Regions from separate parts of the Streptomyces sp. CA-146814 genome, predicted to be linked through region 2. Evidence: riboswitches for the same ligand, from Rfam matches in the RefSeq annotation. Region 2 holds a riboswitch; each other region holds the start of a gene.
What was found. Region 2 has a riboswitch for cobalamin ahead of ACQP09_RS11515 (ABC transporter substrate-binding protein). Riboswitches for the same ligand answer to the same signal wherever they lie in the genome.

Region 1 (5,794 bases), 4.3 Mb from region 2:
CTCGACGAGATCGTGGCCGAGCACCCGGTGCCCGGCGCGGACGAGGTTGGCGGCCATCGGGCCGCCCATGTGGCCCAGCCCGATGAAGGCGACGGTCGTGGTCACCAGGGCACCTCCTGCGGTGAGTCGTCTGCGGCGAGGACGAGTTCCCCGTCGCCGGTCGGAGCGAAGTACCGGGCCACGTCGGCGTCGGTGACCTCCACGAGCGTGCCGGGCGACCAGTGAGGCGTCCGGTCCTTGTCGATCACCTGGGCCCGGATGCCCTCCACCAGGTCGGCGGAGGAGAGAGCGGCGTACGAGACGCGGTACTCCTGCTCCAGCACCCTTTCCAGCGGCCCGAGTTCACGCGCCCGGCGCAGCGCGGCCAGGGTCACCTTCAGCGCGGTGGGCGAGCGGCCGAGGATCGTGGCGGCCGCCTCACCCGCCGCCGGGGCCCCGGAGGCGAGCAGCCGCTCCACGATCTCCTCGACGGAGTCGGCGGCGTAACAGCGGTCGATCCAGGCCCGGTCGGTCTCCAGGGTGCCGGGAGGCGCGTCCCGGACATGGCGGTGCAGCACCTCGGCGGGCGGTTCGGTCCGCAGCTCGGCGAGGAGCGCCGGCAGGCTCTCCTGCGGTACGAAGTGGTCGGCCAGCCCGCACAGCAGCGCGTCCCGGGCCCCCACCACCGCACCGGTCAGCGCGAGATGGGTGCCCAGCTCCCCGGGGGCCAGCGCCAGCAGATAGGTCCCGCCGACGTCCGGCACGAAACCGATCCCGGTCTCCGGCATGGCCACCTTGGACCGTTCGGTGACGATCCGGACGCTGCCGTGCGCCGAGATCCCGACCCCGCCGCCCATCACGATGCCGTCCATGACCGCCACGTACGGCTTCGGATAGCGGGCGATCCGCGCGTTCAGCCGGTACTCGTCGCGCCAGAACGCGGCCGAGGCCTTGCCGCCGACGCGGGCGTCCTCGTAGATGGACCGGATGTCGCCGCCCGCGCACAGGCCGCGCTCCCCGGCCCCGGTGATCACGACCGTGGCCACCTCCGGGTCGTGCTCCCACCGGTCCAGCGCCGCCGCGACCGTCTCCACCATCGCGTGGGTGAGCGCGTTGAGCGCCTTGGGACGGTTCAGGGTCAGCACTCCCGTACGTCCCTCGGTCTGCACCCGTACGAGCTCCTCGGTCATCGCAGGGCTCCCGTCAGGCTCCGGGCCACAATGACGCGCATGATCTCGTTGGTCCCTTCCAGGATCTGGTGGACCCGCAGGTCCCGCACGATCTTCTCGATGCCGTACTCGGCCAGATAGCCGTAACCGCCGTGGAGTTGGAGCGCCCGGTCAGCGACGGAGTAGCCGGTGTCGGTGGCGAAGCGCTTGGCCATCGCGCACAACTCCGGTGCTCCGCCCGCCTTCCGGTCCAGCGCCTCGGCGGCCTGCCGCACCAGCGCCCGCGCGGCGGCCAGTTCGGTGGCCATGTCGGCCAGCCGGAACTGCAGCGCCTGCGCCTCCAGCAGCCGCGCCCCGAACGCCTCCCGGTCCGCCAGGTGAGCCAGACTGCGGTCCAGCGCGCTCTGCGCACCGCCCAACGAGCAGGCGGCGATGCCGAGTCGGCCGCCGTTCAGGCCGTTCATCGCGATGCGGAAGCCTTCGCCCTCCGCTCCGAGCAGCCGGTCGGCCGGGATGCGTACGCCGTCCAGCACCACCTGGCGGGTGGGCTGCGCGTTCCAGCCCATCTTCTTCTCGTTGGCGCCGAACGAGAGCCCCTCGTCGTCCCGTTCGACGAGGAAGGCCGAGATCCCGCCGGGGCCGTTGTCGCCGGTGCGGGCCAGCACGATGTAGAGGTGGGTGGCGCCCGCGCCGGAGATGAACTGCTTGGTCCCGGTGAGGACGTAGTGGTCGCCGTCGCGGACCGCCCGGGTGCGCAGCGCGGCCGCGTCGGAGCCCGCGCCCGGCTCGGTCAGGCAGTAACTGCCCAGCTGCTCCATGGTGCAGAGCTCCGGCAGATACCGGGCGCGCTGGGTCTCGGAGCCGTACCGGTCGACCATCCAGGCGACCATGTTGTGGATGGAGAGATAGCCCGCCACCGACGGGCAGCCGGTGGCCAGGGCCTCGAAGACGAGGACCCCGTCGGTGCGGGACAGCTCGGAGCCGCCCCTGTCCTCCCGTACGTACACGCCTCCGAGGCCGAGCCCCGCGGCCTTCCGCAGGACGTCGACGGGGAAGTGCTTGTCCTGGTCCCAGGCCACGGCGTGCGGAGCCAGGTGTTCCTGGGCGAAGTCGAGCGTCGTCTCGACGACCGCGAGCTGGTCGTCGGTGAGCAGGGTGGTCACGGCGGTCATCCCATGGTCGGAATCGTGAAGCTCGCGCCGTCCCGGATCCCGGAGGCGGGCCAGCGCGAAGTGACGGTCTTCGTACGGGTGTAGAAGCGGATGGAGTCAGGACCGTGCTGGTTGAGGTCGCCGAAACCGGACCGCTTCCAGCCGCCGAACGTGTGGTACGCCACCGGCACCGGGATCGGCACGTTGACGCCGACCATGCCCGTGTCGACCCGGCGGGTGAAGTCGCGGGCGATGTCGCCGTCCCGGGTGAAGAGCGCCACGCCGTTGCCGTACGCGTGCTCCGAAGGCAGCCGCAGCGCCTCCTCGTAGTCCGTCGCACGCACCACGGAGACCACCGGGCCGAAGATCTCCTCCTGGTAGATCCGCATGTCCGGGGTGACCCGGTCGAAGAGCGAGGCGCCCGCGAAGAACCCTTCCTCGTGGCCTTCGAGGGTGAAGTCCCTGCCGTCCACGACCAGTTCGGCTCCTTCCTCCACGCCGAGGTCGACATAGCCGCGCACCCGGTCCACCGCGTCCCGGCCCACCAGCGGCCCGAAGTCGGCGTCCGGGTCGTCCGAGCGGCCGATCCGCAGCTCGGCGATCCGCTCGGTGAGCTTGGCCACCAGCGCATCGGCGGTCTCCGCACCGACCGGCACGGCCACCGAGATCGCCATGCACCGCTCGCCCGCCGAGCCGTACCCGGCGCCGATCAGCGCGTCCACCGCCTGGTCCAGATCGGCGTCCGGCATCACGATCATGTGGTTCTTCGCCCCGCCGAAGCACTGCGCCCGCTTGCCGTGAGCGGCGGCCGTCGCGTAGATGTGCGCGGCGATCGGCGTCGAGCCGACGAAGCCGAGCGCCTTGACGCGCGGGTCCTCCAGCAGCGTGTCCACGGCCTCCTTGCCGCCGTTGACGACGTTCAGCACGCCCGGCGGAAGCCCGGCCTCCAGGAAGAGTTCGGCCAGCCGCAGCGGCACCGAAGGATCCCGCTCGGACGGCTTGAGGATGAAGGCGTTACCGCAGGCCAGAGCGGGTGCGGCCTTCCACAGCGGGATCATCGCCGGGAAGTTGAACGGGGTGATGCCGGCGACCACGCCGAGCGGCCGGCGCAGCGAGTGGACGTCGATCCCGGCGCCCGCGTTGTCGCTGAACTCGCCCTTCACCAGGTGCGGCACACCGGCGGCGAACTCCACCACGTCCAGGCCGCGCGCGATGTCACCGTGCGCGTCGGCCACGGTCTTGCCGTGCTCGGAGGAGAGCAGCCGGGCCAGGGAGTCCTTCTCCTGCTCGACCAGCTGGAGGAAGCGCAGCAGGACGCGGGCCCGGCGCTGCGGGTTCCACTCGCCCCACTCCAGCTGCGCCTCGGCCGCGTCGGCGATGGCCGCCTCGGTCTCGGACCGGCCGGCCAGCGGCACCCGGGCCTGGACCCGGCCGGTGTTGGGGTCGTACACATCGCCGTACGTGCCCGAGGTGCCGGGCGTGTGCTTGCCGCCGATGAAATGGGTGAGTTCGCGGACCATGGAAAGCCTGCTCTCGTCGGTGAGATCGTCAGGTGAGATCCGGGGATGGCGCACGGGCCCCCGCCGCCGCACAGCGCACCGGTCGGGTGCGCGCAGGGGCGTGGAAGGGCTCGCCGTCGGGGGGGACGCGGAGGGCGGAGGCCGTCAGGGGGCGGGGATAACCGCTCGCCGGGACGGGCCTGCGGGGCCGTGGGTGCGGACCGGTGCCATGCGTGTCTGCTCCATCCTCGTGGAAACACGGAACAATCCCGTGGCCGGTATCCTGACTCCCGGATCAGCGCGCGCCCTCATGCCTTCCCGACGGCGCCTTCACCGTCAGTGGCGTGTCCTGCGAGGACGAACTCCCCGGTCACAGTGGCGGGACCGCGCCGGAATCGCACCGGCTTCCCTGACACCACGGGCCTTCGAGGCGCCCGGCACCATGCCGGTCACCCCTCTGCTCACGAACATATAGTTGGACGTCCTAGTAAGTCCACCCCGCCTCGCCCCGGCCCGCCCCCGGCGCTGTCGCGCGCCCCGCTCCTGGCATGATCGGCCGACATGAGCGACGCACCACGCCACATCCTCGTCATCGGCATGGGAGCCGGCGACCCCGACCACCTGACCCTCGCCGCGATCAAGGCCATGCGCCGGGCGCAGGTCTTCTTCGTGCTCGGCAAGGGCCGGGAGAAGGAGTCCCTGACCCGGCTGCGGCGGGACATCCTGGCCGAGCACCTGGACGGTCCCTACCGGGTCGTCGAGGCCGAGGACCCCTGGCGGGACCGCACCCAGGACGACCGGGGCCGCTACACCACGGCGGTCCACGACTGGCGCCACCGCCGCGCCGACATCTGCGAACGCCTGATCATCGAGGAGCTGGCGCCGGGGGAGTGCGGGGCGTTCCTGGTGTGGGGCGACCCGTCCCTGTACGACAGCACGCTCGCGATCCTGGAGGACATCCAGGCCCGTGGCACGGTGGAATTCGGCCATGAGGTGGTCCCCGGGATCAGCAGCGTCTCGGCGCTCGCCGCCCGCCACCGCACCTCGCTGAACCAGGTCGGCCGCCCCGTCCACATCACCCCGGGCCGACGCCTCGCCGAGGGGTTCCCGGACGACGACGGCGACATCGTGGTCATGCTCGACGGCCACGAGAGCTTCACCCATCTGACGGGCCGGGGCCTGTGGATCTACTGGGGCGCCTACATCGGCACCCCGGACGAGCTCCTGGTCTCCGGACCGCTCGACGAGGTCGCCGAACGGATCAGCCGCGTGCGCGCCGAGGCCCGCGAACGGCACGGCTGGATCATGGACACCTACCTGCTGCGCCACCGGCCGGAGGGCGCCCAGGGTACGGAGAGCCCAGGCGGCACGGACAGCTGACGGGCCCCGGCCCGCGAGCGGGGGCCCGGACAGGTGGGCGGGTGACGTGACACAGGGCGGCGGGTCGCGTCGAGGCGCGAGCGGCCGCCGCACCTCGCCGTCGTACCCGGCCGGAGGTCAGCTCCGGGACTCGTGCGCCCGGATCACTCCCAGCCCGTGACCGAGGCTCGGGCACTCGGCGGTCAGGTCGTTGCCCCGCACCAGATAGTTGTGCACGCGCCCGTCGGTGGGCCGCTCGACGGCCCGGTACAGAGTGCCGTTCACCGTGATCGTCCAGTCGTCGCCGTCCTGGGCCCACCCGACTGTCTTCTTCATATAGCGCTTCCCTCGCTCGTCGCCGCCGCGGGTCGGCGGCCGTGTATTGGCAAGAAGAACGGCCTGTGACGCTCTGTGGTTCCGGTTCGCCTACGCCATTCGGTTACATCTGAGTCACCATGCCCCCACGACCTGACCGGAAGTCAGCGAACCGGAGAAGAACGGCGGAACGGGGTGCGCGGAGGGGAGCGGGGCTGCCCGGGGCCGGATCGTGCCAGGATGCCGGATCCGGTCCCGGGCAGTGATGCAGGAGCGCCCGCTCCGCGCCCCTGTGCTGACCATTCGGCGCCGCCTGCCGGGG
Region 2 (5,794 bases):
ACCATCGGAGAATCCATGGCCGGCCATTTCGAGGCCACCCCCGGCGGCGGCGCGGCCGTCGCGCTCGACGAGGTCGAGATCTCGATCCTGCGCTCCCTCGCCGTACAGCTGCTCGAACTGATCGGCCCGGGCGACGAACCCGCCGACGGCGAGGACCCGCTCGCCGCACTCTTCGCCGAGGGCCCCAGCAAACCGCCGTCGGACCCGGCCCTGGCCCGCCTCTTCCCGGACGCGTACGGCGGCCCGGACGGCTCGGCCCCCGAGGAGAAGTCGGAGGAGGAGCTGCGGGAGCTGTCCGCCGAGTTCCGCCGCTTCACCGAGAACGACCTGCGCTCCCGCAAGCGCGAGGACGCCCTCGCGGTCGTCCGGACGCTCGACGCCCTGACGCCCGTCGGCGACGGCGGAGCCGTCCTCACCCTCACCGCCGTGGAGTGCCGCTCCTGGCTCGGCTCGCTCAACGACCTGCGCCTCACCATCGGCACCCGGCTGGAGGTCTCCGACGAGGACGAGGGCGAGGACGGTTCGCTCTACGGGCTCCCGGACAGCGACCCGCGCAAGCCGATGGTGATGGCCTACCTCTGGCTCGGCGCGCTCCAGGAAACGCTCGTCGAGACACTGATGCCGTAATCCCCGGACACCGATGCCGTAATCCCCCGGCCGCGATCGGCGAGGCGTCCGTGTTCGCTCAACGGACGCTCAGATCCGGGTAATGATCCCGCCAAGACATAAGCGCCATTCGTGGTGGATGGAGTTTCTTGTCCGCTTTTATCTGTGGGGTGCGCCACAGAATGTCCCATGGTGTTCTGTGACGTCCGTGATAAATCTTCACGATCGCCCGGGGACGCCACCCCTGTTCCCGGGGTCGCCACAAGCCGGCCGAACGCCGGTGGCACTCCATCCATATCCGGGGGGATCAGGACCTGATCCGCAGCCTTGACGGCGCGGATCGGCGTGGAGAAAGGCGCACCACACATGACATCGGCACAGGTCGACGAGGGACAGGCCGACAAGGGAAGGCCCGGCGCGGAAGCCGGCGAGGCCGAGACCGGTGGCGAGGGGTACCAGCGGGGTCTGGGCGCCCGTCAGATCCAGATGATCGCCATCGGCGGAGCCATCGGTACCGGGCTCTTCCTCGGCGCGGGCAAGGCGATCGACCGGGCCGGACCCAGCCTCATCCTGGCCTACGTCCTCGCGGGCCTGGTCATCTTCTTCATCATGCGGGCGCTGGGCGAACTCCTCATGTACCGGCCGGTCTCCGGCTCCTTCTCGGAGTACGCCCGCGAATTCATCGGGCCCTTCTTCGGATTCGTCACCGGCTGGACGTACTGGCTGTTCTGGGTCGTCACCGGAATCACCGAAGTCACCGCCGCCGCCACCTATATGACGTACTGGTGGGACATTCCGCAGTGGCTGTCCGCGCTCGTCTTCACCGTCATTCTCTACGGCGCCAACCTGATCTCCGTGAAGCTCTTCGGTGAGCTGGAGTTCTGGTTCTCCATGGTCAAGGTCACCGCGATCGTCGGCATGATCCTCATCTGCGCCGGCGTCCTGACCCTCGGCTTCTCCGACGCGGGCGACACCGCGACCGTCTCCAACCTCTGGAACGACGGCGGGTTCTTCCCGAACGGCGTCGGCGGCATGCTGATGACGCTCCAGATCGTCATGTTCGCCTTCCTCGCGGTCGAACTCGTCGGCGTCACGGCAGGGGAGTCCAAGGACCCGAAGACCGTGCTGCCCAAGGCCATCAACACCGTGCCGTGGCGCATCGCCGTCTTCTACGTCGGCGCGCTGATCATGATCCTGTCGGTCGTCCCGTGGTCCACCTTCAAGCCGGGCGTCTCGCCGTTCGTGAAGGCCTTCGAGGAGATGGGGCTCGGCATCGGCGCCGCCATCGTCAACTTCGTCGTCCTGACCGCGGCGCTCTCCTCCTGCAACTCCGGCATGTACTCCACCGGCCGTATGCTCCGCGACCTGGCCATGAACGGACAGGGCCCGCGCGCCTTCACCAGGCTGACGAAGAACGGCCTGCCGCTCGTCGGCACCACCTTCTCCGCGGCCCTGATGCTCGTCGGCGTCTGGATCAACTACCAGTGGCCGGGCGAGGCGTTCAACTACGTCGTCTCCTTCGCGACCATCTCCGGCATGTGGGCCTGGATCATGATCCTGATCAGCCAGATCCGCTACCGCCGCCTCGCCGACCAGGGCGTGGTCCCGCAGTCCTCGTTCAAGGCGCCGGGAGCCCCGTACACCAGCTGGTTCGCGCTCGCCTTCATCGGCATGGTCATCGTGATGATGGCGGTCGACACGGAGGCCAGGATCTCGCTCTACTGCGCCCCGCTCTGGGCGCTCGTCCTCGGCGTCTCCTACCTGGTGCTCAAGTCGCGCGACCCGGAGAACACCGCCTTCGCCAAGCGCTGACCCAGGCTTCACCCAGCACCGACCGCGAGGGCGGGCCGACGACCACGGCCCACCCCTTCGACCCCGAGGGCGGGCCCGGCGACCCCGGGCCCACGACCGGCCCTCCTCCCGGACGCCCCGGCCGCTCACCCTCCCCCCACGGCCCCGGCGTCCACCATGCGGGCCCTCCCGTACCACCCACCGGTACGCGAGGGCCCGCATGCCTATCCTGGCGCCATGCTGACCATCACCCAGGCGCTCCACGACCAGATCGTCGCCCACGCCCGCGCCGACCACCCCGACGAGGCGTGCGGCGTGGTGGCGGGACCGGCCGGGACCGGGCGCCCCGAGCGCTTCATCCCGATGCTCAACGCCGCCCGCTCGCCCACGTTCTACGAGTTCGACTCCGGCGACCTCCTCAAGCTGTACCGCGAGATGGACGACCGCGACGAGGAGCCCGTGATCATCTACCACTCGCACACCGCGACGGAGGCCTACCCCTCCCGCACCGACGTCACGTACGCCAACGAGCCCGGCGCCCACTACGTCCTGGTCTCCACCGCCGACACCGACGGCTCCGGCCCCTTCCAGTTCCGCTCGTACCGCATCGTGGACGGCGCGATCACCGAGGAAGACGTGCAGGTCGTCGCGGCGTACTGAGCGGTAGCGCGCCCTCCGGGGGCCCCGCCGACCCGCCGGACGGGTCTGGCACACTGCACCCCAGACCCGAACACAAGGCAGCGGGAACCAGGAAGCCGGTGCGAATCCGGCACGGTCCCGCCACTGTGACCAGGCCCCTTCCCGTACGGACTCCGTACGCGGACGGCGGCCCGGAAGCCAGGAACTGGCCCGCTGCCTTCTCCGCATCGACCAGGGGACGCGGAAATCCCCCGGAGAGGCCCCGCCATGTCCCGGCGCACCCCCGCGCTCATAGCCGCCGCCGTGCTGCTTCCGCTCGCCCTCACCGCCTGCTCCACCCCCGAGGGCGACGAGCCCACCGGGGACAAGGCCGCGGCGAAGAGCGATGGCTTCCCGTACACCGTCACCAACTGCGGTGTCACCACCACGTACAAGGCCCCGCCGAAGCGCGTGGTCACCATGAACCAGCACGTCACCGAGATCATGCTGGAGCTCGGCCTCACCAAGTCCCTCGTCGGCACCGCCTACCTCGACGACCAGGTGCTGCCGAAGTACGCGAAGGACTACGCCTCCGTCCCGGTGATCGCCAAGGAGTACCCCTCCTACGAGCAGGTCCTCGCCACCAACCCGGACTTCGTCTACGGCGGCTACAGCAGCGCCTTCACAGCGGGCGACGGCCGCGGCCGCGAGGCGTTCAAGAAGTCCGGCATCGAGACCCGGCTCAACACCGAGAGCTGCGCCAAGGCCGACACCCCGATGGAGACCCTCTACGAGGAGATCCGCGAGGTCGGCCGCACCTTCGGCGTCACCGACCGCGCCGAGGCCTGGATCAAGCAGGCCGAGGCCGACAACGCGGCGACCGCGAAGAAGCTGGCCGAGCTGAAGCCGCTCCCCGTCTTCGTCTACGACAGCGGCGACAAGACCGCGTTCACCGCGGGCGGCAAGGGCATCGGCAACGAGCTGATCAAGCGCGCCGGCGGCACCAACATCTTCGCCGACCTCGACAAGTCCTTCGGCGACGCCTCCTGGGAGAACGTGGTCGCCCGCAAGCCCGAGGCGATCGTGATCTACGACTACGGCTCCACCACCGTCGCCCAGAAGAAGAAGCGCCTCCTCGACGACCCGGCCCTCGCCGACGTCCCGGCCATCAAGAACAAGCGCTTCGCGGTGATGCCGCTCTCCGACGCGGTCCTCGGCGTGCGCGTCCCCGCCGCCGTCGAGAAGCTCGCGGCCCAGCTCCACCCGGCGGCCACCACCTCGTGACCTGCCGCACCTCCGCACCGCGGCGGCTGCTCCGCTACACCCTGGTCGTCGGCGTCCTCGCCGCCCTCCTCGCAGCCGCCGCGGTCGCCGCCCTCGCCCTCGGCTCCGTCCGCATCCCGCCCGGCCAGGTCATCGACATCCTGACCGGCCGGGCGGAGGCGAGCCCGTTCCGCACGATCGTCCTGGACGTCCGGCTGCCCCGGGTCCTGCTCGGCATCGTCGTCGGCGCCGGACTGGCCGTCATCGGCACGGTCCTCCAGGCGCTCGTACGGAACCAGCTCGCCGACCCGTTCCTCCTCGGCGTCTCCTCCGGCGCCTCCACCGGCGCGGTCCTGGTGATCGTCCTCGGCATCGGCGCCACCCTCGCCACCACCGTCACGATCCCGGCCGCGGCCTTCGCGGGCGCGCTGCTCTCGCTGCTCCTCGTCTACACGCTGGCGCGCGGCGGGGGAGGCCTCACCACCAACCGGCTCGTCCTCGCCGGAGTCGCCGTCTCCTACATCCTCTCCGCGCTCACCAGCCTGATCCTGGTCACCTCCGCCCGCGCCGACCACCTCCAGGAAGTCCTCTACTGGACGCTCGGCGGCCTCGGCGCGGCCCGCTGGGACATGCTCGCGCTGCCGACGATCACGCTGATCGCCGGTACGGCCGTACTCCTGACCCTCGCCCGGCCGCTCGACCTGCTCCTGGTGGGGGAGGAGGGCGCGACCGTCCTCGGCCTGGACACCGCCCGCTTCCGGGCCGCCGTCTTCGTGCTCGCCTCGCTGATGACCGGCGCGCTCGTCGCGTACAGCGGAGCGATCGGCTTCGTCGGCCTGATGGTCCCGCACATGGCCCGGATGGCGGTCGGCGCCTCGCACCGCGCGCTGCTGCCGGTGGTCGCGCTCGGCGGCGCGGTGTTCCTGGTCCTCGCCGACCTGGCCGCCCGGACGCTCGCGGCCCCGCAGGACATCCCGGTGGGCGTGCTCACGGCCCTCACCGGCGGCCCGTTCTTCCTGTGGATGCTGCGCCGCCGGCCGGAAGGAGCGCCGGCATGAGGCCCACTCCTGCCGGGAGCACCCGCATGACCCCCGTACGTACGCCCGAGGGAGCCCGCCCGTGACCACCCTGCGCACCGAGGCACTCTCGTACGGGACCGGCGAAGGCCGCCATCTGGTCGACGCGGTCGACCTCATCGCCGCCGACGGCGAGACCGTCGGCCTGGTCGGCCCCAACGGCAGCGGCAAGACCACGCTCCTGCGCTGCGTCTACGGCACCCTGCGCCCCACCCACGGCCGCGTCCTCCTCGACGGCGACGACCTCGCCACCCTCCCCGTGAAGGCCCGCGCCCAGCGCATCGCCACCGTCCCGCAGGAGAGCCACGCGGGCTTCGAACTCACCGTCGGCCAGGTCGTCGCGATGGGCCGCGCCCCGCACAAGCGGTTCTGGGAGGCCGACAACGCCGCCGACACCGCCCTGGTCACCGAGGCCCTCGACCGGGTCGGGATCGCCGCAC
Region 3 (5,794 bases), 2.8 Mb from region 2:
GTGCGGATGCCGGCGAATCTGCCTTCCTGCCGTGTGGGTCGGCTGAACTCCTTGACGAGGTCTGCCACTTCGATGACGGGCATGTGCGCCTCTCCTGGAGCGGGCCGGGCCCGGTCGGACGTGATCGATGTGAGAGTGTGCACGCCAAGACTTGGTCTAGTCCAAATGTTTTTCCGTTCGGCCGGTCCTCGTCATGCCGTGAGGGGACGCGGAAGGCCCCACCGCGCTCGGCACGGTGGGGCCTTCTGCTGTACGAAGTCCGGAAAGGGTTCCGGGGGGTACGGAGCCCGGAAAGGGTTCCGGAAAGGGCCTAGAAGTCGTCGTCGAACCCGACCGAGCCCTCCACCGCCACCTGGTAGGCGGACGGGCGGCGCTCGAAGAAGTTCGTCAGCTCCTGGACGCCCTGCAGCTCCATGAAGGAGAACGGGTTCTCGGAGCCGTACACCGTCGGGAAGCCCAGGCGGGCGAGCCGCTGGTCGGCGACGCACTCCAGGTACTGGCGCATCGACTCGGTGTTCATGCCCGGCAGGCCCTCGCCGCACAGGTCGCGGCCGAACTGGAGCTCCGCCTCGACGGCCTCCTTCAGCATGTCGGTGACCTGCTGCTGGAGCGCGTCGTCGAAGAGCTCCGGCTCCTCCTTGCGGACGGTGTCCACGACCTCGAACGCGAAGTTCATGTGCATCGTCTCGTCGCGGAACACCCAGTTGGTGCCCGTGGCGAGGCCGTGCAGCAGGCCGCGCGAGCGGAACCAGTACACGTACGCGAACGCCCCGTAGAAGAACAGCCCCTCGATGCAGGCCGCGAAGCAGATCAGGTTCAGCAGGAAGCGGCGGCGGTCGGCCTTCGTCTCCAGCCGGTCGATCTTCTCGACCGAGTCCATCCACTTGAAGCAGAACTGCGCCTTCTCGCGGATCGACGGGATCTCCTCGACCGCGTCGAACGCCGCCGCCCGGTCGTCCGGGTCGGGCAGATAGGTGTCCAGCAGCGTCAGATAGAACTGGACGTGCACGGCCTCCTCGAAGAGCTGCCGCGACAGGTACAGCCGCGCCTCGGGGGAGTTGATGTGCTTGTACAGCGTCAGCACGAGGTTGTTCGAGACGATCGAGTCGCCCGTCGCGAAGAACGCCACGAGCCGGCCGATCATGTGCTGCTCACCCGGCGACAGCTTCGCGAGGTCGGCGACGTCCGAGTGGAGGTCGACCTCCTCGACGGTCCAGGTGTTCTTGATCGCGTCCCGGTAGCGCTCGTAGAAGTCCGGGTAGCGCATGGGACGCAGGGTCAGCTCGAATCCCGGGTCGAGCAGGTTCTTCTCTTCGTTCGTGGTGCTCATTACTGGCAGGCCTCGCAGGACTCGGGGTTCTCAAGAGAGCAGGCGATGGCGTCCGCGTCGGGAGCCGACGCCTGCTGTACGGGAATGGGGGCGGCGGCCGACGCCTGACCGGACGCGGCACGGGCGATCCGGGTCGCCGGGCGCGAACGCAGGTAGTACGTCGTCTTCAGCCCCTGCTTCCAGGCGTACGCGTACATCGAGGAGAGCTTGCCGATCGTCGGCGTCTCCAGGAACAGGTTGAGCGACTGGCTCTGGTCGAGGAACGGCGTACGGGCCGCCGCCATGTCGATCAGGCCGCGCTGCGGGATCTCCCACGCCGTGCGGTACAGCGCCCGCACGTCCTCAGGGATCCAGGCGAAGCCCTGCACCGAGCCGCTGGCCTCGCGCAGCGCCTCACGGGTGCGGGCGTCCCACACGCCGAGCTTCTTCAGCTCGTCCACCAGGTAGCCGTTGACCTGGAGGAACTCACCGCTGAGCGTCTCGCGCTTGAACAGGTTGGAGACCTGCGGCTCGATGCACTCGTACACACCGGCGATCGAGGCGATCGTGGCGGTCGGCGCGATGGCGAGCAGCAGCGAGTTGCGCATACCGGTCTTCGCGACCCGGGCGCGCAGCGCGTCCCAGCGCTCCGGCCAGTTCAGCTCGGTGTCGTAGTGGTCGGGGTGCAGCACACCGCGCGCGGCACGCGTCTCCGACCACGCGGGCAGCGGGCCCGAGCGCTCGGCGAGGTCGCAGGACGCCTCGTACGCGGCCAGCATGATGCGCTCGGAGATCTTCGTCGAGAGCGCGCGGGCCTGCGGCGAGTCGAACGGCAGGCGCAGCTGGAAGAAGACGTCCTGGAGGCCCATCGCGCCCAGACCGACCGGCCGCCAGAGGGAGTTGGAGTTCCCGGCCTGCTCGGTCGGGTAGAAGTTGATGTCGACGACCCGGTCGAGGAAGGTCACGGCCGTACGGACCGTGGAGTCCAGGCGCTCCCAGTCGATCGAGCCGTTCGCCACGAAGGCGCCCAGGTTGACCGAGCCGAGGTTGCAGACGGCCGTCTCGCCGTCGTTGGTGACCTCCAGGATCTCCGTGCACAGGTTCGAGGAGTGCACGACCCGGCCCGGCTCGGCGGTCTGGTTCGCGGTCCGGTTGGAGGCGTCCTTGAACGTCATCCAGCCCTGGCCGGTCTGCGCGAGGGTCCGCATCATCCGGCCGTACAGCTCACGCGCCGGCATCGTCTTGCGGGCCAGGCCCTTGGCCTCGGCCGCGCGGTAGGCCGCGTCGAACTCGTCGCCCCACAGGTCCACCAGCTCGGGCACCTCGGCGGGCGAGAAGAGCGACCACTCGGTGTCCGCGTCGACCCGGCGCATGAACTCGTCCGGGATCCAGTGCGCCAGGTTCAGGTTGTGCGTACGCCGCTGGTCCTCACCGGTGTTGTCGCGGAGCTCCAGGAACTCCTCGATGTCCGCGTGCCAGGTCTCCAGGTAGACCGCCGCAGCGCCCTTGCGCCGGCCGCCCTGGTTCACCGCCGCCACCGAGGCGTCCAGCGTCTTCAGGAACGGCACGATGCCGTTGGAGTGCCCGTTGGTACCCCGGATCAGCGAACCACGGGCGCGGATACGGGAGTAGGAGAGGCCGATGCCGCCCGCGTGCTTCGAGAGGCGCGCCACCTGGTGGTAGCGGTCGTAGATCGAGTCCAGCTCGTCCTTGGGCGAGTCCAGCAGGTAGCAGGAGGACATCTGCGGGTGCCGGGTGCCGGAGTTGAAGAGCGTGGGGGAGGAGGGGAGGTAGTCCAGCTTGCTCATCAGCCCGTAGAGCGCGGCGACCTCGTCCAGCGCCCGCACCGACTCGTCCTCGGCCAGACCGGCGGCCACGCGCAGCATGAAGTGCTGCGGGGTCTCGATGACCTGGCGGGTGATCGGGTGGCGCAGCAGGTAGCGGCTGTGCAGCGTACGGAGACCGAAGTAGCCGAACCGGTCGTCCGCGCCCTCCGCCAGCGTCCGCTCCACCAGCGCGTCCAGCGCCTTCGCGTGCAGCTCCACGAAGGCGGCCGTGCGGTCCGCGATCAGCCCCTCGCGGTGGCCCACGGCGACCGAGGCGGAGAAGGACGTGGCGCCCTGGCCCGCGGCCTCGTCGGCGATCGTACGGGTCAGCAGCCGGGCGGCGAGTTTGGAGTACGCCGGGTCCTCGGAGATCAGCCCCGCCGCCGCCTCGGTGGCCAGCGAGCGCAGCTCGGCCTCGTCGGAGCGGGCGTTGCGCCCGCGCAGCGCGGAGGCGGCGACCCGTCCGGGGTCGGTGTCGGGCAGATCGACGGTGAGGTCGGTGAGGGTCCGCAACAGGGCGGTCCCGGGTCCGTCGTTCGTGCCTTCGCCGGACGTGGTGGAGGCAGCGGATTCGGTGGCTGAAACCGGATCGGCGGGCGCGATGGTCACTGGGCTTTCCCTCGCTCGGCTGGGGGCCGGCGGCGAGCGGGGAAACCGGGCAGCACGATGCCCTTCAGGGCAGCACTGCTACGGCGTCCACCGGCCCATCCGCGAGGCCCGGACGTCTGGCGTCCGGTTCGGTCGAGCCGGACGCGCTGTCGACAGGTCTTCGGACTTCGGGTGTGCAAAGCACACTGATCACACCGTTGCGGGACAGTTCCGGATTCGCACCGGATTCCCCTGCGGCGACAGCGAGGTCGAGCATACATGTGGGGGCCGCCAGATGCTGCGGCCCCCACATGTTGTGTCGCGTCGATTTCATAAGCCCCTCAGGAGGCCGCCTCCAGCTCCAGCCGGAAGGTCATGAGGCGCAGGCCCGGCACCGGCTCCCAGTCCCGCTCAGGGGTCCGCAGAAAGCCGAGCCGACGGTAGATCCTATGGGCCGGGAGCATGGCCGGCTGCGTCGACAGCACCAGCCCCCGAACGCCTTCGGCGGACCGGGCCCGCTCGACGCACGCCCGTACGAGCGCCTCTCCCACGCCCCGTCCGCGCCCCGCGCGGGCCACGGCCAGCATCCGGAACTCGGCCTCGTCCGGACCGGAGATATCGCGCCACGGCGTGCCGGGAGCGGCATACGTCACACCACCGAGCACCACCCCGTCCGCGTCGAGCGCCACGAGCACCTCGGCCTCGGCCGCCCGCTGCTCCACCGCCCGCAGTTTCAGGAGGTACGGATCCTGCGGGCCGTCCAGCAGACCGTCACCGAGATACGCCTCGGCGATGATCCCGCCGAGCACGGCGTACTCGGCGGGCTCCGCCACTCTGATCGTCAGATCCATCAGCCACTCGCTCCCACCTCGTTGTCCGGCGCGCCGTCGCCCACCGGCGGCAGGTCGCCGCGCTCGACCGGCTGCTGCCCGGAGCCGTCCCCGGCGGGCGGCAGCACCCGGTCCAATTCGTGGTCGTCGGCGCGGTGGGCGGCCAGCGCCGCCGACCGCAGCGTCGCCCGGTCCACCTGCTCGCGCGCCCCGCTCACCGTGATCACGAGGCCGCCCTGCTCCTGGGCGTACGCGTGGTCCGACTCCGTGGCGCGGTACCACTGTTCGCCGTCCCGCTCGCACGTCACCAGGGCCTCCTGACCGCCGGCGGGCGCGGAGCCGTCCGTACAGTCGGCCACGGCGTGCGGGCGGCGCTCCACCGACAGCTGGAACATCCCGCCGTCCGGCGCGGTGTAGGAGCTGCCGAACCCGTCGTCACCGAGCACCCCGACCGACTGGCGCGCCAAGGCGTAGCCCGCGGCCTCGGTCACCCACACATGCTCCGCGACGAGCTGCACGGCGCTCGCCCGCGCCTCCAGCTCCGCCCGGTCGGGCGCCGGTTCGGCCGAGGAGCTCCGGTCCGCCGGCGACTTCGAGCCGGGCGCCGGCACGGTGCCGCAGCCCGTCGCCGCCGCCAGGGTCAGGGCCAGTGTCACGGTCAGGAGGAGGGGCCGGAGCCGGGGCGACCGGGAGCGCGATGTCATGGGCACATCCTTTCGTACGGTCACGGCTCCGCGCACCCGGGAAATCGAGCGGCGGCCGGGCGCGTCCACGGACGGCAGAAGGGGCCGCCGCGCCCCTGGGAGGGGTGCGGCGGCCCCGATCGGCCGACGGTGGTCAGCAGCAGCGGAAGCCCTCGCGGGGGTCCGCCTCGCGGGCGTCCGTGCGGCTGCGCTCGAAGGCGCGGCGGGTCATCACCGGCGCGTCCGGATCGTGCGACCGGGCGTGCGCCACGTAGCGGTCGTACGTCGCCTCGCCGGTCATCTCACGGACGTACCAGCGGATCCGCCCGGCCACCCGCCGTACGTCCGCGAGAGTCATGTCCGGCTCCGCACGCCGGGGGCCGTCACGCCCGGCTCCGTCACGCCCGGCTCCGTACGGTCCGCGCGGCTCATGTCCGGTTCCCCGTCGCCGCGGCCTCCTCCTTGCGCAGGCCGCCCTCGGGGCCGACACCGGCGGCGGCCAGTTCGGCCTTCTCCTCCTTGGTGGCGATGAGCGAGGCCGGGGCGACGAACTTGGAC
Region 4 (5,794 bases), 1.3 Mb from region 2:
CCCCGGCTCGAACGCCTTCACGCCCTCGGACAGCGCCCGCTCGATGTCCAGCGCCCCCACGAGCCGGTCCTCGGACGCCCCGACGGGCAACTCCACGGTCCGCGCGGCCCGCGACACACCGGCCGCCTCCGCGTGCGGCCCGTCAGGACACGCCGGATCGGGCGAGACCGGATCACAGGAGAACCGGCACCCGGGGACGACGGAGACCTCCGGCATCAGCGCGGCGAGCGCCCGCACGGCGGTGGACTTGGCGGTCCCCTTTTCACCCCGCACGAGCACACCGCCGACGGCCGGACTGACGGCATTCAGCAACAGCCCGAGCCGCAGATCGTCCTGCCCGACGATCGCGGTGAAGGGATACGGCGTACTCACAAGGCCTCCTCGTTGACATGCTCTTCAGCTTCGACGCGACCGGTCGCTACAAGCCCCTCGCCCTTTGACCCAGCGGACCCGGCGAAATCAAGCCCCTGGCCCTTTGACCCAGCGGACCCGGGATTTTCAAGCCCCTCCGGCGATTGAGGAGCGGGGTCCGGGGCAGCGCCCCGGCTCTCCGACGAACCCGCACCCGTCCCCAACGGCGGCGCCCCCGGCGGCACGAACGGCAACCCCACCGGCGCGCCCCCCTCGATCAACCGCCACAACGCATCCGTATCCGCGTGCTCCTCCACCAGATCCCCCAGCCGATCCAGCTGCTCCTCCCGCAGCTCCCCGAAACAGGTGTCCGGCGCAGGCACGAACCGCCGCCCGGCGGCCCGCGCCACCTCCTCCAGGAACCGCCGCCGGAACCCATCGCTCTCCAGCGACCCGTGCCAGTGCGTCCCCCACACCGCCCCGACCCGGCACCCGTCCAGGAACGGCTCGCCGCCCCGTACGTCGGCCACCCCGTGGTGGATCTCGTACCCCTCCACCGTCTCACCGAGCGCCGAACCCACCGGCCGCGCCAGCGTCTTGGCCCGGTCGAAGCGCACGCGTACGGGAAGGACCCCCAGCCCGTCCACGACCCCTGCCCGCGACTCCACCTCGTCCTCGATCCGCTCACCGAGCACCTGGAACCCACCGCAGATCCCCAGCACCGGCCGGCCCTCGCGCGCCCGCCGCACCAGCGCCTCCGCGAGACCGCGCTCACGCAGCCAGGCCAGCGCCTTCACCGTGCCGCGCGTCCCGGGCACGACGACCAGGTCCGCGTCGGCCAGCTCCTCGGCCCGGTCCACGAACCGCACGACGACGCCCGGTTCGGCGGCCAGCGCGTCCACGTCCGTGAAGTTGGACATCAACGGCACCGCGCAGACCGCGACCCGCAACACGTCCTCCCCGTGCGGCGGCGCCACGACCGACTCCCGCACCGCCCCGCGCAGGGACACCCGCAGGCCGTCCTCCTCGTCGATGCCGAGCCCATGGGCGTACGGCAGCACTCCGTACGTACGGCGCCCGGTCAGCCCGTACAGCATGTCCAGCCCCGGCTCCAGCAGCGAGACGTCACCCCGGAACTTGTTCACCAGGTACCCGGCGACCAGCGCCTGGTCCTCCGCGCTCAGCAGCGCCGTCGTCCCGAAGAACGACGCGAAGACCCCGCCCCGGTCGATGTCCCCGACCACCAGCACCGGGAACCTCGCGGCCCGTGCGATCCCCATGTTCACGATGTCGGTCCGCCGCAGATTGATCTCCGCAGGCGAGCCCGCCCCCTCACAGATCACCGCGTCATAGGTCGACCGCAGCCGCTCCAGACAGTCCGTGACCGTCCCGAGCAGCGCCTCCTGCCGGCCGCCGTGGTACCCCCGGGCGCTCATCTCGCCGACCGGCTTGCCCATCAGGACGACCTGGCTGGAGCGGTCGCTGCCGGGCTTGAGCAGCACCGGGTTCATCAGCGCGGTCGGCTCGACCCGGGCGGCCTGTGCCTGCATGGCCTGCGCGCGTCCGATCTCCGCGCCCTCACGGGTCACAAAGGAGTTGAGGGACATGTTCTGCGCCTTGAACGGCGCGACCTTCACGCCCCGGCGCACCAGCCAGCGGCAGATGCCCGCCGTGACGACGCTCTTGCCCGCGTCCGAGGTCGTCCCCGCGACCAGCAGCCCACCACTCATGCCAGTCCCCGCCCCTGTCCTGCCGACGACCGCCCCGCGACCACACGCCCCACAGCCAACCGGCCCACCACGCACACCCCGAGGGCCAGCACACTCACCCGCCGCGACAGCCGCACCGCGCGTTCGATGTCGGAGCTCCGGACCTCCCGGCCCGACTCCCCGTTCAGCACCGGCCGGTGCTCGACGCGCCCCGCGTACGCCAGCGTCCCGCCGAGCCGTACACCGAGCGCCCCCGCGAACGCGGCCTCCACCGGCCCCGCGTTCGGGCTCGGGTGCCGCCCCGCGTCCGCCTTCCAGGCGCGTACGGCCTCCGCAGGCCGCCCGCCGCCCACCACGGCCAGCGCGGCCGTCAGCCGGGCGCCGGGCCATCCCGCCACGTCGTCCAGGCGGGCCGAGGCCCAGCCGTAACGCCGGTGGCGGGGCGACTTGTGGCCGACCATCGCGTCGAGCGTGTTCACGGCCCGGAAGCCGACGAGCCCCGGCACCCCGCCGATCGCGCCCCACACCAGCGCGCCGACGACGGCGTCCGAGGTGTTCTCCGCGACCGACTCCACGACCGCGCGGGCGATCTGCGGCCCGTCCAGGGCCTGCGGATCGCGCCCGCACAGATGCGGCAGCCGCTCCCGGGCCACCTCCAGGTCACCGGCGGCCAGCGCGCCCCCGATGGCGCGGGCCTCCCGGCCCAGCGACGTACCGCCGACGACCGACCAGGTGGTGGCTGCCGTCAGCGCGACGGCGAGCGCGGGACGGTTCCGTACGGCACGGGCGGCCAGCGCGGCGGCCCCCACGGCGCCTCCGGCGCAGAGCAGGGTGTGCAGCGCGCCCCGGCCCCGGTCGTCCCGCCACAGCAGGGACTCCACCCGCGCGGCCGCCCGGCCGAACCCGGCGACGGGGTGGCCCCGGCGCGGGTCGCCGAGAGCCGCGTCGGCGATCAGCCCGGCGGTGGCGCCGTACGCGAAAACGCGATCGACACGCACGGTTCAGTCTGCCGTGGGCAGAGGCGTTCCGGCACGGAGAGGTACCGCGAGAGGTACCGGAAGAGGTGTCGGAACAGGCACAGGATGCGGCGCACGGCGGCCGGGCATGGCTTATGTCCTCACTCAGGGTCCGCGCCCTGGTTCGACGTGACCGGCGACAAGAGTCTCCTGGCTTCCGGATCCGCACTTCCCCCGGCCTTCCAGCCCTCGGTCAGGAGGGCCGTGACATCCGGTGTGGGGGAGTGCTCCCCGGTGACAGTGGCGGGACCGCGCCGGATTCGCACCGGCTTCCTCTTCTGTCGCCGTAAATGGCTCCGGCAGTCCACCACGCTGCGAGAACGGCCGTCAACTTGCTGTTGACCTGCGAAGGGCCGGTGTGCGCAGACGCACATCGGGCCGGACACACGGTGGTGTGTCCGGCCCGGAGGAACGTGTCGCGGTGCGGTCAGGCGACGATCAGATAGATCCCGTACGCGACCGCCGCCACGCAACCCGCGAAGGCGGCGTACGCGCCGGTGCGCGCCAGTGCGGCCGAACCGCCGGTGGCACCGGTGGCACTGCCGGCCGGGGCCGACAGCTTGGAGAGGGCGACGATGCCCAGGGTGAAGACGCCGACCAGTGCGACGGTGACCACGAGACTGACACCGAAGACGGAGGCGAGTGCTGCCCAGTCGATTTTCATACGGATCTGTCCTTACACCGTGGCCGCGGGGCGGGGCGTGTCGTCGGATGCCGCGGCCGGGGCCGGGATGGTGGTCGAGAGCTCGGAGACCGCACCGGCGGTGGGCGGCGGCGCGACCGCGGCCATGGCGGTGGTGACGACGCCCTGCGGCTCGTCGGCCGTCGTGCCGTCGGTGTCGTTGACGTTGGTGTGGTCGACCGGCTCGCGGCGCGAGGCCAGCCAGATGGCGAAGGAGCCGCCGACCAGGATGACCGCCGTGACGGCGATGCCCCAGGGGCCCTGCTTGGTGAGGAACTCGGCGCCCGCGCCGACCAGGCCCGCGGCCGGGAGCGTGAGGCCCCAGGCGACGAACATCCGGGTGGCGGTGGACCAGCGGACCACGCCGCCCTTGCGGCCGAGACCCGCGCCCATCACGGCACCCGAGCAGGACTGGGTGGTGGAGAGCGAGAAGCCGAGGTGCGAGGAGGCCAGGATGACGGTCGCCGCGCTGGTCTGGGCGGCGAAGCCCTGCGGCGGCTGGAGGTCGGTGAGGCCCTTGCCCATGGTGCGGATGATGCGCCAGCCGCCGAGGTAGGTGCCGAGCGCGATGGCGACACCGGCCGAGACGATGACCCACATGGGCGGGTTGGAGCCCGGGGCCAGGACACCGCTGGTGACCAGCGCCAGCGTGATGATGCCCATCGTCTTCTGCGCGTCGTTGGTGCCGTGGGCGAGCGAGACGAGACCGGCGGAGGCGATCTGCCCGGCCCGGTAGCCCTTGGCGGTCGACTTCTGCTGGTTCGGGTCGGTGACGTTCCGGTTGATCCGGTACGTCAGCCGGGTGGCCAGCATCGCGGCGATACCGGCGACCAGCGGGGCGGCGATCGCGGGGAGCAGCACCTTGGTGACGACGGTGCCGCCGTTGATCGAGGACCAGCCGGCCGACATCACGGCCGCACCGATCAGACCGCCGAACAGGGCGTGGGAGGAGCTGGAGGGAAGCCCCAGCAGCCAGGTGAAGAGATTCCACAGGATGGCGCCGACGAGCGCCGCGAAGATGACCTCTGTTCTGATGCCGTTTTCGTTGACGATCCCGCCGGAGATCGTCTTGGCGACCTCCACCGACAGGAACGCGCCGATCAGGTTGAGAACGGCGGACATGGCCACCGCTGTCTTGGGCTTCATCGCGCCGGTCGAGATGGTGGTCGCCATCGCGTTGGCGGTGTCGTGGAAACCGTTCGTGAAATCGAACACGAGAGCTGTTACGACCACAATCGCAAGCAGCAGCGTGATGTGTTCCATTTACCCAGGCAATCGTTCGACGTCAGTGGCTCGTGGACCGTAGGCAACCTGGGTGAACGGAAGATGAACTGGGCGGGGCGCTGTGGTGACCCGAATCGGAGTGCGGTGGTTCCGTTTGTGTGCGGGAGGGGCTGCGGGACGCCCGTGGGGCACCGGCTGGTCTGCCCTTTACCCCTCGTTGGCGAAGTTTTTGACGGTCACATATGGCCCCGAAAGAGATCCCGGTCACGTGGGGCATCACGTTCCGCTTTCCCACGGTCACCCCTACGCTCGCCGCATGAGCGAGCAGCAGCCGGAATCGGTCCTCCAGGCCTGGCGGGACGTGGTCGCGACCGCCCGCCGCAGCGCCGCCGACGGCCTGGTCGTCGGCACCTCCGGCAATGTGTCGGCCCGCGTCGGAGACCTGGTCCTGGTGACGCCCACCGGAGTCCCGTACGACCGGCTCGGAGCCAAGGACGCGGTCGGCGTCGACCTGGCCGGGCGGCAGGTGCTGGGGGAGCTCAGGCCCACCAGCGAACTCCCGCTCCACCTCGCGGTCTACGCGGAGACCGACGCCGCCGCCGTGGTCCACACCCACGCGGTGCACGCCACCGCCGTCTCCACCCTCGTCACCGAGGTGCCGCTCGTCCACTACGCGGCCGCACTCCTCGGCGGCCCCGTACGCACCGCCCCGTACGCCCGCTACGGCACGCCCGAGCTGGCCGACGCCATGCTCACCGCGCTGCGCGGCCGCACCGGCTGCCTGCTGGCCAACCACGGCACCGTCACCTACG

Region 1: linked by a shared signal. The riboswitch ahead of ACQP09_RS30540 (CoA-acylating methylmalonate-semialdehyde dehydrogenase) and the one ahead of ACQP09_RS11515 (ABC transporter substrate-binding protein) in region 2 are both predicted to bind cobalamin.
Region 3: linked by a shared signal. The riboswitch ahead of ACQP09_RS24505 (ribonucleoside-diphosphate reductase subunit alpha) and the one ahead of ACQP09_RS11515 (ABC transporter substrate-binding protein) in region 2 are both predicted to bind cobalamin.
Region 4: linked by a shared signal. The riboswitch ahead of ACQP09_RS05765 (cobalamin biosynthesis protein) and the one ahead of ACQP09_RS11515 (ABC transporter substrate-binding protein) in region 2 are both predicted to bind cobalamin.

The regions. Positions count from the first base shown of each region.
Region 1 is NZ_CP192068.1:6,909,572-6,915,365, forward strand. It holds gene mmsB (3-hydroxyisobutyrate dehydrogenase) at 1-105, opposite strand, end outside; gene ACQP09_RS30530 (enoyl-CoA hydratase/isomerase family protein) at 102-1,169, opposite strand; gene ACQP09_RS30535 (acyl-CoA dehydrogenase family protein) at 1,166-2,320, opposite strand; gene ACQP09_RS30540 (CoA-acylating methylmalonate-semialdehyde dehydrogenase) at 2,317-3,819, opposite strand; cobalamin riboswitch at 4,055-4,233, opposite strand; gene cobF (precorrin-6A synthase (deacetylating)) at 4,360-5,178, shown strand; gene ACQP09_RS30550 (hypothetical protein) at 5,296-5,493, opposite strand.
Region 2 is NZ_CP192068.1:2,601,953-2,607,746, reverse strand. It holds gene ACQP09_RS11530 (DUF2017 domain-containing protein) at 16-627, shown strand; gene ACQP09_RS11525 (amino acid permease) at 973-2,418, shown strand; gene ACQP09_RS11520 (Mov34/MPN/PAD-1 family protein) at 2,635-3,057, shown strand; cobalamin riboswitch at 3,087-3,264, shown strand; gene ACQP09_RS11515 (ABC transporter substrate-binding protein) at 3,304-4,299, shown strand; gene ACQP09_RS11510 (FecCD family ABC transporter permease) at 4,296-5,336, shown strand; gene ACQP09_RS11505 (ABC transporter ATP-binding protein) at 5,398-5,794, shown strand, end outside.
Region 3 is NZ_CP192068.1:5,435,967-5,441,760, forward strand. It holds gene ACQP09_RS24495 (ABC transporter ATP-binding protein) at 1-83, opposite strand, end outside; gene ACQP09_RS24500 (ribonucleotide-diphosphate reductase subunit beta) at 311-1,330, opposite strand; gene ACQP09_RS24505 (ribonucleoside-diphosphate reductase subunit alpha) at 1,330-3,744, opposite strand; cobalamin riboswitch at 3,879-4,000, opposite strand; gene ACQP09_RS24510 (GNAT family N-acetyltransferase) at 4,065-4,574, opposite strand; gene ACQP09_RS24515 (hypothetical protein) at 4,574-5,257, opposite strand; gene ACQP09_RS24520 (YbdD/YjiX family protein) at 5,391-5,594, opposite strand; gene ACQP09_RS24525 (carbon starvation CstA family protein) at 5,665-5,794, opposite strand, start outside.
Region 4 is NZ_CP192068.1:1,297,948-1,303,741, reverse strand. It holds gene ACQP09_RS05775 (putative cobaltochelatase) at 1-372, opposite strand, end outside; gene ACQP09_RS05770 (cobyric acid synthase) at 369-2,081, opposite strand; gene ACQP09_RS05765 (cobalamin biosynthesis protein) at 2,078-3,058, opposite strand; cobalamin riboswitch at 3,203-3,384, opposite strand; gene ACQP09_RS05760 (hypothetical protein) at 3,504-3,740, opposite strand; gene ACQP09_RS05755 (anion permease) at 3,753-5,021, opposite strand; gene ACQP09_RS05750 (class II aldolase/adducin family protein) at 5,299-5,794, shown strand, end outside.